2 regions of the Exiguobacterium sp. SL-10 genome follow, and region 1 is predicted to be linked to the other one. Evidence: riboswitches for the same ligand, from Rfam matches in the RefSeq annotation. Region 1 holds a riboswitch; the other holds the start of a gene.
The links. Region 1 has a riboswitch for S-adenosylmethionine ahead of EVJ33_RS04275 (Na+/H+ antiporter NhaC family protein). Riboswitches for the same ligand answer to the same signal wherever they lie in the genome.

Region 1 (6,870 bases):
ATGATGGGCGACATCATATGTTTGCAAACGTTCGATGGTCGGATGCGTCTCGAGTCGCAGCCCGATGCGGCGAGCGAGATCTGGGACGAGTTGATAGATGCCAATCTGTTCGAACGTGTGCGTCGTGGCAAGTTCATACGGAAACTTCCGGCGAAGTGATGTGACCCGTCGTGCCTCTTCCATCGCGGCATACAACATGTCGCTCTCAAAGAAACGCCGGCTGACACCAAGACGCGGCTCCACCTCGTTAAATTTATCTCGCAGCTGGGTCTCGAAGCGGTCGGCCCATTGCAAGAGGGCCGTCTCTTCCTCGGCCAACTCCGATTTCATATAATGCCAGACGAGTAACTGTTGACCATCGATTGCATGTAACACGACCTCAATCGCTTGTTGGGTCGCGAGGACGTAAAACAATCGTTCCGCCAGCTGTGGGGTGATCGGTTGACTGCACTCGATGATTGTGAGTCGGCTGGCGACGGCAATTGGGGCGAGTTCATCTAAGCGCTCGCGATGAGCGGACGACAAGTTAGGGGTGGCCAACACTTCTAAAAAGAAACGCTCGAGCTCGGCATCGATGCGTCGTTCATGCATGGCGATGGTCATCAGCAGCTTTTTAGCGATACTTGCCCCTTCTTTCAACACGGTGAGCTCTTGGTCAGAAAACGGGGTCGTTCGGGCGAGACTCCAAATATAACCGAGCACATCGTCCTGTTGCTTGATGACGACAGCGGCACGCTCCCCGAGACCGACGGCCATCCGGGCCGGGATGACGACCGGTTCGTCGCAATCGATCACTTCTTGCAGGATTCCACTTTCCCATAAATCCTCGATGACGGCTTCCGGGACGCGGCGACCGATAATCGTCGCGATTCGTGCCGGGTCGGTCGAGTCGGGATGGGTGCTATAGGCGAGCAACTGGTGGTGGCGATTTTCAATCGTGATCGGAGCCCGAATCGCCTGTCCGATGGCTTCGGCGAGCGTATCGAGCGATTCGTAAGATTTCTGCAAAAAAGGCATGTCGATTCCTCCTCTCTCTCACTATACCGTCTCTGTTGTGAAAGTTCACAAAAAGATGAGGCGTTTGGAGAAGAAGGGGCGACATGCCTCCACAATTCATATTAAATCGGGAAAAACAATCCGATGACGAGACCGAGCAAGGCACCGACAATGACTTGGAACGGGGTGTGACCGACCAACTCATTTAAGATCGGCGTCTCATGTTTGATGCCTTTGAAATAGTCGTTCAATAAACGAGCCTGGAATCCGACCGCTTGCCGGACGCCTGTCGCGTCGTACATGACGATCGTCGCGAAAATCAAGGCGAGGGCGAACATACTGGAGTCGAGTCCTTCGATGCGCCCGATGACGGTCGTCAATGCGACGACGGTCGAGGAGTGGGAGCTTGGCATCCCACCTGAGGCAAACATGATTTCGAGTTCAAAATCTCGTGTTTTAATGAGTTCGGTTACGAGCTTGGCCGCTTGGGCGATGAACCACGCGAGCAAGGCGGCGAGTAAAGGTTCGTTAAAGAGCAATCGATTCACTTCCTGTCTGACAATGGTATCTACACTATACCCGATTCTGTCAGGCACTAGACGTAAAGTTTTTGTCAAAAAAAGCACCCCGAGCATAGGCTCGAAGTGCTTTTCGGTCGATTTTTGTTACCCGACGACGCCTTCAGTCTCCTGAAGTTTGTCCGCGATATTCTCGATGATATAGCGGTTACGTGGATGCTCCTGGCACTCTTTCGAGCATGAACGCATTTGCTTCGGTTCACACGCTTCACAGCAGAAATGTTGAGCATTACACACCGGGTTGGCACAATTAACGTAACGGACCGTCTTCGTCCCGCAGTGCATGCACTCAGAGACAATCGACGGGTTGACCGTGTTGACGGGGACGTTGATGCGCTCGTCAAAGACGTAAAGCTCGCCTTCCCAGTCTTCGCCTTTCGTAGCGTCGTCTTTGCCGTACATGGCGACGCCGCCTTTAAGGTGGAAAATGTTGTCGTGACCTTGGTCACGCATATATGCGGTAAATTTCTCGCAACGGACGCCTCCGGTACAGTACGTGAGTAACGTTTTCCCTTCGTAGAGGTCCTTGTTCTCTTCGAGCCAATCTGGCATGTAACGAGAAGCCTCTACATCGATTTTGATCGCATTTTTAAAGTGACCAAGATCGTACTCGTAGTTGTTACGAACATCGAGGATGACGACATCGTCGCGATTCATCATCTCTTTCCATTCTGCCGGTTCGAGGTACGCACCGTGCTGTTTAGGCACGTCGAATTCCCCATCAAAGCGCCACGTCACAAGTTCTTTTTTATGACGGACAAAAATTTTCGAGAACGCATGTTCTTCGACTTCATCGATTTTGAACTCGATGTCGCTGAAGTACGGGTTCGCTTTCAAGTCGTTCATGTACTGCTCGGTCTGTTCCCAAGTCCCAGAGCACGTGCCGTTGATTCCTTCGGAAGAAATCAAGATGCGTCCTTTGATTCCAAGGTCCTTGCAATACTTCAGATGCTCTTGTGTGAGCGTTTCTGGGTCTTCGATATTGACGTACTTATAGTACAGCAAGACCCGCATTGGTTTTGTTTCCATTTGTGTTACTCCCCTGTGTTCAGTTTTTTGCAGGAAAACGAACGTTGGGTTGTGTCGTTCGACAAACGGACTTGCCTGCAACCACAAGTCCATATTATATGATAGATATCACAGCGGAATTTCGCAAATACTTTTTATTTTTTTTGAAGGCGTGCAGGGGGATGCGTCTTCCTGAGCGAAATCGGGTAAAAAGGTATTAATGAAAGTCGAAGGTGGAAACTGATATGCTCACATCACTCCAACAATGGATTATCCAATTGATTGAATGGCTTCAAGAACTTCCGGGAGGCCCCTGGGCAGGACTCGGAGCACCGTTCCTTGAAGCGATCTTCCCATTTCTTCCGCTCGTGCTCATCATTTCAGCGAATGCAGCCACGTACGGGTTCTTGCTCGGGACGTTATTGTCTTGGGTCGGCAGTTTACTTGGGACCATTCTTGTCTTCGCGGCCGTGCGCTACGTATTCCGAAAACCGATGACGCGGTGGCTCGAGAGGCACAAACAAGGAGTATACTGGCTTGAACGAATCAATCATATGAGTCCGATCTCGCTTGGCTTTTTATATTCACTCCCGTTCATCCCCGTCAGCTTGATCACGTACTTACTCGCCCTCATTCAAATGCCGCTCCGGACGTTTATCATGGCGGCCGGGTTTGGAAAATTGCTTGTCGTCTTGATTTTCTCCGTCATTGGCGACCAGTGGGAGGAGTTTATTCAAAGTCCGCTCCGCTTATCGATACTTGGACTGTTGCTGTTCGTCCTTTGGGCGATCAGCCGTGGTCTCGAAGAACTGCTCAAGCGGCGCGCCTTCAAAAAACGAAACGAACAACTGAAACGTGAACGTGACGCAAAACGTCAAACGACCCTTCGAAGCTAATGCTTCAAAGGGTCGTTTTGGTTAGGCGCGCTTTTTGAAACGCGGGAAGTTAAAGACAATCGCCAATCCGCCACAAATGAAGAGGAGGAACGGATAGAACATATACGGGACGAGTGCCGGTGACGCCGTGTTCGTCAGTTCGGCGGCGATGAGGAGCTGCGCGCCATAAGGCAACAGGCCTTGGACGCCGCACGAGAAGATGTCGAGTACACTCGCTGACTTTTTACGCTCGATGTCATAATCGTCGGCGATGTTCGCCGCGAGCGGTCCGGCGACGAGAATCGAAATCGTGTTGTTCGCCGTCGCGACGTTCGTCGCACTGACGAGCCCGGCGATGCTCCATTCGGCGCCGGCCCGTTTTTGAATCCGCGACGTGAGCGTGTCACGCAAATAAGTGAGTCCGCCGTTATGCGAAATCAGTCCGACGAGTCCGCCCATGAGGAGCGTCAAGATTGAGATTTCGGCCATACCCATCATTCCGTCGGCCATAGCCGTGACGTATGACGTGACAGCCAAACTCCCATCGATCAACCCGATGATGCCGGTCAAGGCGATGCCGCCGAGCAAGACGAGGATGACGTTCAACCCGGTCAAGGCGAGAGCGATGACGGCGAGATAGGGGATCAGCTTGTACCATTCAAACGCGGCCGCATCGACAGTCGATTCACCGCTCGACAAGATGGATAAGAGCACGATTGTGATGAGTGCGGCCGGTAGGACGATCCAAAAGTTGGTCCGAAATTTATCGCGCATATTTGTGCGTTGGGTCCGGACGGCGGCGATCGTCGTGTCCGAGATGAACGACAAGTTATCCCCGAACATGGCACCGCCGACGACGGCTGCCGCCGCGATGGCGATATTGACGCCGCTCTCTTCATGGATACCGAGTGCGATTGGGGCGAGGGCGGCAATTGTGCCCGTCGATGTTCCCATCGCCATCGAGATGAAAGCCGCGATGACGAATAGACCGCTCAGTAAGAGCGAGGACGGTAAAAACGTCAGTGCCGCATTGACGGTCGCATCGATTGCGCCGATTGCTTCCGCGACGTTCGAGAACGCCCCGGCGAGCAAGAAGATGAAGACCATGATCAAAATACCAGGGTTCCCCGCGCCTTGGGCGACGCGTTCAACCGTCTGGGTGACGCTACCTTTCGTCATCATCGCCGCGACGATGACCGCGATTAATGCCGCGATCAAGACCGGAAATTTATAAAAGTCGTCATAGTAGATGCCTGCCCCAATAAAGAAGACGAGGAAGACGAGTAAAGGCAAGAGCGCCCATTTGTTAGCTGTTGGTTGTTCCAATCGATTCACCTCATTTGATTAAAATAAAAAGAGAGCCTTCTGAAAAAAGGCCCCCTCTACAAGAAAACACTTTTTTCATCTTTCGAGCAGACTGCTCGCTGGATTTGGCACAGGTTACCCGCTGCCGAGACGTCACTGGGCCAGTCCCTCAGTCTCTCTTGATAAAAAAGTTGTGATATTTAGTTATTAGACACGTTCCCTAACGTACCTGTTTCACATCCGCTTGTCAATAGCAAACCCCCACGCGGTGAACGTGGGGGATACGTCAAGTCGTCAAGAAATTGTAATGGGCGACACGGTTGCGTCCGGCGTATTTGCCGCCGACGTAGAGGGCCCGGTCAGCGTTACGAATCGTATCATCGAGGCGTTTGTCACCGAACATCAGAATCGTATCAACACCGATCGAAGCGGTTACCGAGATGTCAATCCCGTCGACATGGAACGGTTTGCTCTCGATTTGTTGACGAATCCGTTCGGCGATCTCGATGGCTTGTTCGACATCGCATCGGTTCAACAGCAAGATGAACTCCTCGCCGCCGTAACGGGCGGCAAAGTCGTCGGTACGCAATACTTGGCGAATCCGTCGCCCGAACTCTTGGAGCACACGATCCCCGACTTGATGTCCATGCGTGTCGTTGATTTTCTTGAAAAAGTCGATGTCGAGCATCGCGACCGAAATCGGATACATCGACCCATCCGAGATTTGTTGAATCCCGTATTCATAAAAAGCCCGCGCATTGGCGAGAAGCGTCAAACTGTCCGTCCGGCTCTCCGTGTAGAGACGGTCGCGTTCGTGGCAACGACTGATCGTCCGGTTGAACGACTTGAGCAGTTTGACGATCTCGCGTTGAATGATCGGAGGATAGCCGTAGACGTGCTCGCCGGTCATGACGAGCCACGTGCGAATTCCTTCAATCTCCTCGGATCGGACCGAGATGAAACTGTGATAGTCGTCGTTAAATTCCTTCGACAGCGGTGCGTCCCATTCGAAGCGCATCTCATACTCGACTGAGGCTTCGTTCGGATAAGCGTGATCGAGCAAATCAAACACGAGGTGACGGTCAATCGGCTGACGCGTCTTCAAATCAAAGTACAGCGTGCGGTCGAACAATTTAAACTCGACGAACCCCTCGTCATAGTGATTGAGTCGCTCGCATTGACTGAGAAACACTTCGATGGCTTGGGCCTCGCTCTGCGAGAGCGACACGGCTTCTTTCGCTTCATCATACTGCTCAATCAATGACTTGAAAGCGTCTTGTCGACCTTTTTGGATGACGAGCCGCTTGATCAAAAACGTGAGCGCGGCGGCGATGCTGCTGACGACGAGCAAGTTCGTCTCTCGGAAGAACGATGCCGCCAAAATGAAGATGAGACTGACGATATACGTATAAAACGCGATGTTCAAAAAATCGCGGACCGGGATATCGACCCGGAACCACCAACCGACTTGATACTTTTGGATCACCGTATTCAAAATGATGGCAACAATCAAACCGGCGAGCGGGAGAAACGAGTCTTGGGAATAAAAGCCGAGACCGGTCTCACCGCCGAGTGCAACATACACGCTGGCCGGGATCGCGATTTCTAAAAACGATGTGATCGCGTTCCACGGATACGTGAAGCGGAAGCGCCGAAGCGCGACGCGTGGTTTCAAGTTGACGAACTGAAAGACGAGTAGGCCGATTTGGTTGACGAACAGGGCCGTCTCGAAATCGAAAAACAAGAAAATGATGAGGACGATACTTTCTGAAAATGTGAAATAGACACCTTTCCGTTCGATGGAGTCCATTTGAAAAATGATGACGAGCAACGCGATTAAAAAGAAATGCAACGGCTCGATGGCCGGTATGTTCAATACGCCTGTCGCGAACAAGGAAATCGTCAAGATGAATAAAGCACTCCAAATACTCCAACCGAGGACGGACATCTTGCGAAAATAGTTCATGGTTCCCTCCTATGTGGGAAAAATTCAATTATGTATGGTAGAAGATTCGGCACTAGCGCGCCATAGTCCTGCCTATCCACCATAATGGCGGAATTCTAGCATTGAGTCTATATGAAATTTCCTCTATAATGAAATTGCTTTT
Region 2 (6,870 bases), on a different contig from region 1:
ACGTACGCCCCAGTCGAGCGGCTGCGAGAGCTATTTGAGCCCGCCCTCGCGGAAGAAGGAGTCGTCGGTCTGTCGATTGCGACCCGGCCCGACTGTCTACCGGACGACGTCGTCGACTATCTCGCCGAGTTGAATGAGCGGACGTCACTCACGGTCGAACTCGGCCTACAGACGATTCACGACACGACGGCGAAAAAGATCAACCGGGGCCATGATTATCAAACGTTTCTCGACGGTCTGGCTAAGCTCCGCCGGCGCAATATCCGCGTCGTCGTCCATATCATCAACGGTCTCCCCGGCGAGACGACGGATATGATGCTCGACACGGCGCGAGAAGTTGCTAAAATGAATATACAAGGAATCAAGATCCATCTGCTCCACGTCTTGAAACAGACACCGCTCGCCCGACAGTATGAAAAAGGATTGCTCGAACTTATGGACGAGACGACTTACGTCTCGCTCGTCTGCGACCAGTTGGAGTTGTTACCACCTGAGATCGTCATCCATCGATTGACCGGTGACGGGCCACCGGATCTGTTGATCGGTCCGACGTGGAGCCGGCACAAGATGGCCGTCTTGAACGCCATCGATGCCGAACTGGTGCGTCGTGATTCCTTCCAAGGAAAAAAGAAGGATGAGAGCCATGGGATTAATGAGAGTGTTACCGTTCGCGAAGTACTTACTCCGTGAACACATCACGCCTGGTGCCGTCGCCATCGATATGACGGCCGGCAACGGGCACGATACATTATTTTTAGCCGAGCTCGTCGAGGCGACGGGACATGTCTATGCGTTCGACGTCCAAGCCGCGGCGGTCGAAGCGTCACGCACTCGCATCGAGGGAGCCGGACTCGCCGATCGTGTCACCGTGATACACGACAGCCATGACACGGTCCGAGCGGTCGTCGGGAACGAGACACGCCCCATCACCGCAGCCGTGTTCAACCTCGGCTATTTGCCAGGGAGTGACAAGTCGGTCACGACGACGGGCAATACGACCATTGACGCCCTCGAGCAACTGCTCGACGTGATGGCCGTCGGCGGCGTCATCGTCGTCGTCATCTATCACGGTCATGAGAGCGGTAAGGTCGAGCGCGACGAAGTGCTCGCATATGTCGAGTCACTTGATCAAAAACACGCCGGTGTCCTCCGCTACGGCTTTATCAACCAAATCAATCATCCCCCGTTCATCGTGGCGATTGAAAAACGCACATGAAAAAGGCGACTCGCTCGAGTCGCCTTTTTCATTCTCGGATCAATTCATAAAACGTGATAAGCGTCTCCGCGAACTTCGTGTTCAATCGTTCATAGCCGAAATGTGGGAATCCTTCGAGTCGGCGGATGTACACTTGATCGCCCCCGATTTTCCGGCAAACGTTGAGCGTCAGCTTCACATCGGCGAAGCGGTCGTCCGGTGCATAGAAGCAAGCGAGTGGAAGGCGCGGCAAATGTTTCTTCTCTTCTTGATGCTCGACGATTTCCTCCTCGATTTCGCGGTACTGGCCATACGTGATTTCACCGAAGCGAGATGATTCTTCCCCGGCACCCATGAACGTCATCATGCCGAGCGGTAAGTCCGGACGGAAACGGTCGACTGCACTCGCGACGACTTGTTTCAAGCCACCGATTTGGCGGGATGGATGCCAATCGAACAAAGGCGAGATGTACGTCAAACTGCCGAGTGGCACATCGTATTCCTGGAGCAAACGGTTCGTCAACAGCGCTCCGAGACTGAAAGCGATGATGTGAATCGGAAGCTTGTACTGGCTCGCCTCGCGCAACGTACTCTTGATTAACAGTTTATGGTCTTCCGCGGTCAAGCCGACCGCCTGTCCCGTCACGACGAGAACTTCATATTCATCGCGTAACCGCCCTAGAAACGCCTCACTCAAGCGTGACGTAAACTGGAGCGGGTAGACGATCACGATGACCCCTTTTCGTGATTCTTCTTCATATGTCATACTGTCACCTCATTGTATTATGTCCATATATCCATACTAACAAAAAACATCAGCCGAGACTGATGTTTGTCCGAAAAATCCGTCTAGGGTCTTAGCTCGGGTCATAGCGTAAGTGAATCAGTTCCATTGGTTGGTCATACACTTCTTCTTGAATCCGATTTAACTCGATGAACGCCTCATGATTTAAAAAAGCGATTGCCTGCTCGTTCGAGCTTTCGACGTACAGTTCGATCGGTTGAACTTTGCGCTCGCGCAAATGAGTCAACAGGACCGTTCCGAGACCTTGTCGGTGATGGGCCGGATGAAGATAGAGTCGCAGTACTTCCCACGTGTCCCCGCGGTCGATCGCATGATAAAACCCGATGACGTCGCCTTCGGCTTCACCGACAATGAACAACTGCTCTTTCGCTTCTTCGCTTGAACTGATGGCGCGGACGATCTCCTCCTGCTGATAAGCCCGTTCCATCACTTTTGACCGAACCTCGTCTTGTTCACTGACCGTCGCGAGCGCAATGTCGCGGATGGTGGCGGCATCTTCTGGAACGGCTTCTCGAATCTTCATAACGGCATCCCCCTTTTGGCCAATCTAGTAGTATCATTCCCCATCAGCAAAAAAATATCCTGCCCGCTTATTACTTTTTGATGTCGAAATGAAGGAAGACGTTATTTTCCATTTTGACTCGGGTATAAGAGTATCAATGCCAACTTACAAAAAGGAGTGTTACTATGGAACCGAAACTACAACACGATCCACAAGTAGAACAAGCCAACAATCCAAATCGTCAGTTTGACCAATCAAATACAGGTGGTCCTAAAATCACCGTCGTGACCGGGATGCTCCTCGGCGCCCTCGTCGGTGGATTGCTCGCCCTACTTAGTACGTCGAACCGCGAGAACACGAAACAATCGTTCTCGAGCGCGAAATCGTCGGTCGGCGGTCTCGTCGATACGGTCAAACAAGACCCGGCCGGAAAAGCCTCACAAGTCATCGACCAAGTGAAATCGGCTTCTGGAATCATCCAAGAAGTTGCCACTGACGTCCAAAACGTCTATGAAAAAGTCGCTGGTGAAGTTGATACCGTCAAAGAAGACGTGAACAAAGTCGTCGGAACGGCGCAAGAAGCGAAGGCCGATTTACAAGACATCGGTGAGAAAGTCGTCGAAGCGAAAGATACGGCGCTCGGTCAAGAAACCTCGTCAAATAATAGCGAATCATCAAATGACAATAAACCACGAGCATAAAAAAACGACCTTTCGCTGAGAAAGGTCGTTTCTACTGTCTTATGCGAAGCGTTTCGCGCCTTCTTCAAGCACTGCCGCTTTGTCCGTTTGCTCCCATGGGAGTTCAACGTCCGTACGACCGAAGTGGCCGTAAGCTGCTGTTTGCTTGTAGATTGGGCGACGAAGGTCGAGCATCTTGATGATGCCGGCCGGACGAAGGTCGAAGTTCTCGCGAACGAGTTCGACGAGCTCAGTCTCGCTCAATTTACCTGTGCCGAACGTGTCGACCGCAATCGATACCGGGTGGGCAACGCCGATCGCGTAAGCGAGTTGTACTTCTGCTTTATCAGCAAGTCCCGCTGCAACGAGGTTTTTGGCTACGTAACGAGCTGCATATGCCGCTGAACGGTCAACTTTGGTTGGATCTTTACCAGAGAACGCACCGCCGCCATGGCGAGCGTAACCACCGTACGTATCGACGATGATTTTACGTCCTGTAAGGCCTGCATCCCCTTGTGGTCCACCGATAACGAAGCGGCCAGTCGGGTTGATGAAGTATTTCGTGTCTGCGTCGATGAGTTCAGCCGGGATGACCGCATCGATGACGTGCTCTTTCAAATCAGCTTGGATTTGCTCGAGCGTGATGTCTTCGGCGTGTTGTGTCGAGATGACGATCGTGTCGATGCGAACCGGGTTGTTCGCTTCGTCGTATTCGACTGTTACTTGTGTCTTCCCATCAGGGCGAAGGTAAGCGAGCGTTCCGTTTTTACGAACTTCTGCCAAACGGCGCGACAATTTGTGAGCGAGTGAAATCGGGAGCGGCATGAGTTCAGGTGTCTCTTTTGTTGCGTAACCGAACATGAGACCTTGGTCACCAGCACCGATCGCATCGATTTCTTCTTCAGTCATGTGTCCTTCACGAGCTTCGAGCGCTTGGTCGACACCTTGGGCGATGTCTACTGATTGCTCGTCAATCGATGTGAGGACCGCACAAGTCTCTGCATCGAAACCATATTTCGCACGTGTGTAGCCGATCTCACGAACTGTTTCACGAACAACTTTCGGGATATCCACGTAAGTTGATGTTGTGATCTCACCCGCTACGAGCACGAGACCTGTTGTGACAGATGTCTCAGCCGCAACGCGGGCGTTTGGATCTTCAGCTAAAATTGCATCCAAAATCGCATCTGAGATTTGGTCACAAATTTTATCCGGATGTCCTTCCGTGACGGACTCCGAAGTGAAAAGTCGACGGTTCAAGTTTGCCATTTCGAAAAACCTCCTATAATAAGGGTGATGTGTGGACGGTACTCGTTCCCCTTACGCGTTGCTTTGGGACGGTAATGAAAAAAACCTTTCGCCATGTTCAATGGGAAAGGTTGAATCGTTCTTCCTTACCCTCTTATCGTTCGAAGCTTGCGCTTCGCTTCAGGATAGCACCTTTTCCGAATAACAATGACAAATCGGACGGTTGCTGGGCTTCGTAGGGCCTTGTTCCCTCCACCGCTCAGAATAAGAGTATCCGTTACGAAGACCATCATATAAATGACACCCCGTTCTGTCAAGCGTATCGACCGAATTCGTCAAACTTTTCATGTACGTCCATTAGTTATGTTTGTGAAATATCAAACATTTTTTTGACGGTTTTTGTTTTTGTACTATGACCTGGTACAGAATATGTTAGAATGACAATGTAAGAAAGCGCTTACTTTAAGGGGTAAAAAATGCTTGTTTTTGATTAGTATGTCACATATAATAAAAAACGTCATACTAATTAAACGCGGAAGTATGCGGATTTCATCCACATCTATTTAGGGGAAAGGTGGGATTCAGGATGGCGACAACGCTCCTGAAAATCGAAGAATTAATTAAAGGTGCCGACATGAAGCGGAACTTAACGGTTCCAGAACTGGTGGAAGAAGCCATTCGCAACGGGGAAGGCGTACTGACGAAAGACGGGGCTTTATCGGTCAGTACAGGTAAATTCACAGGACGGTCACCGAAAGACAAATTCGTCGTGCAAGATGAAGTCAGCAATCATTTAGTGGACTGGGGTCCGGTCAACCAACCGATCGCGGAAGAGAAGTTCACCGCACTACTCGATAAAGTGCTCACACATCTCGAGACGAAAGAAAAACTTTATTATCTCGAGGCGTCTGCCGGGGCAGACGAGCATTACACGCTTCCGGTCCGGGCCATCACGGAATACGCATGGCACAACTTGTTCGCGAAACAATTGTTCTTGCGCGAATGGCCGACACAAGGTGCCTTCGAGCCGTTCACGGTCATCTATGCACCGAGCTATAAGGCCGACCCGGTCGTCGACGGGACGAACTCAGAAACGTTCATTCTCGTCTCATTCGCCAAGCGGACCATTCTGATCGGGGGAACAGAATACGGCGGCGAAATTAAGAAGTCGATTTTCTCGGTCATGAACTTCCTGTTACCAGAGCAGCATGTCTTATCGATGCACTGCTCGGCGAACGTATCGGACGCCGGTGAGACGGCTCTCTTCTTCGGACTATCTGGTACCGGAAAGACGACGTTATCGGCCGATACAGAGCGACATTTGATCGGCGACGACGAACACGGCTGGTCTCCAGACGGCGTCTTCAATATCGAAGGCGGTTGCTACGCGAAGACAATCAACTTGTCGCGTGAGAACGAGCCACAAATCTATGATGCCATCCGATTCGGCTCGTTGATTGAGAACGTCGTTTTAGACGAGTCTCGCGCGCCGGACTACAAGAACATCTCGCTCACCGAAAACACACGGGCCGCCTATCCGATTCAATTCATCGATAATGCGATGCTTCCTTCACGGGCCGGGCATCCGAACACGATCGTCTTCTTGACGGCTGACGCATACGGGGTGTTGCCTCCAATCAGCAAATTGACGAAGGAGCAGGCGATGTATCACTTCTTATCGGGTTATACATCGAAGCTCGCCGGTACGGAGCGCGGTGTCACTGAACCACAAGCGACGTTCTCGACATGCTTCGGTTCACCGTTCTTGCCACTCGCGCCGGAACGATATGCCGATATGCTCGGTACGTTGATCGAGAAACATGACGTCGACGTCTATCTCGTCAATACGGGTTGGACTGGCGGAGCATACGGGGAAGGCTCACGGATGAAACTCGCCTATACACGGGCGATGGTGAACGCTGCCGTCAACGGAAAACTACGTGACGTCGAGACGACGCGCCACGACATCTTCAACGTCGAGATTCCACGCCACATCGACGGAGTGCCAGCGGACGTGCTTGATCCGCGTGGTACATGGAAAGACGGGGCCCGTTATGACGCCGAGGCGGCAGCGCTCGCCCGTAAGTTCCAAGACAACTTTAAGCGATTCACCAAAACGAGTGAGGCGGTCGTTGCGGCCGGTCCAATCATCGTCTAATAAAAAATGACTAGCGCCCGAGCAGGCACTAGTCATTTTTTTGTGCGATGGCTAACATCCAATCCATTGCCTCTTCGGTCGTCTTCCACTTTTCCCAAAACGGGAGTTGATGGGCGAACGGAACGACCCAAAGCTCGGCCCGCTCCCCCATTCGTTCGGCCACGGCTGTCGCATGACGAAGTCGCACTTGCTCGTCGTCTGTCCCGTGAATCAATAATGTCGGGGCCTCCCAGTCTTTGTAGAGAGGCGAACGCTCCACATAAGCCGCACGCGCCGCTTCCG

Region 2: linked by a shared signal. The riboswitch ahead of metK (methionine adenosyltransferase) and the one ahead of EVJ33_RS04275 (Na+/H+ antiporter NhaC family protein) in region 1 are both predicted to bind S-adenosylmethionine.

Annotation. Positions count from the first base shown of each region.
Region 1 is NZ_SJUP01000002.1:263,481-270,350, forward strand. It holds gene EVJ33_RS04255 (PucR family transcriptional regulator) at 1-1,017, opposite strand, end outside; gene EVJ33_RS04260 (divergent PAP2 family protein) at 1,119-1,544, opposite strand; gene trhO (oxygen-dependent tRNA uridine(34) hydroxylase TrhO) at 1,662-2,603, opposite strand; gene EVJ33_RS04270 (TVP38/TMEM64 family protein) at 2,828-3,478, shown strand; gene EVJ33_RS04275 (Na+/H+ antiporter NhaC family protein) at 3,500-4,783, opposite strand; SAM riboswitch class I at 4,856-4,951, opposite strand; gene EVJ33_RS04280 (GGDEF domain-containing protein) at 5,049-6,728, opposite strand.
Region 2 is NZ_SJUP01000009.1:42,384-49,253, reverse strand. It holds gene mnmL (tRNA modification radical SAM protein MnmL/YtqA) at 1-690, shown strand, start outside; gene mnmM (tRNA 5-(aminomethyl)-2-thiouridylate-methyltransferase MnmM) at 644-1,216, shown strand; gene EVJ33_RS10910 (alpha/beta fold hydrolase) at 1,245-1,961, opposite strand; gene EVJ33_RS10905 (GNAT family N-acetyltransferase) at 2,053-2,523, opposite strand; gene EVJ33_RS10900 (hypothetical protein) at 2,688-3,203, shown strand; gene metK (methionine adenosyltransferase) at 3,243-4,451, opposite strand; SAM riboswitch class I at 4,582-4,701, opposite strand; gene pckA (phosphoenolpyruvate carboxykinase (ATP)) at 5,017-6,588, shown strand; gene EVJ33_RS10885 (alpha/beta hydrolase family protein) at 6,617-6,870, opposite strand, start outside.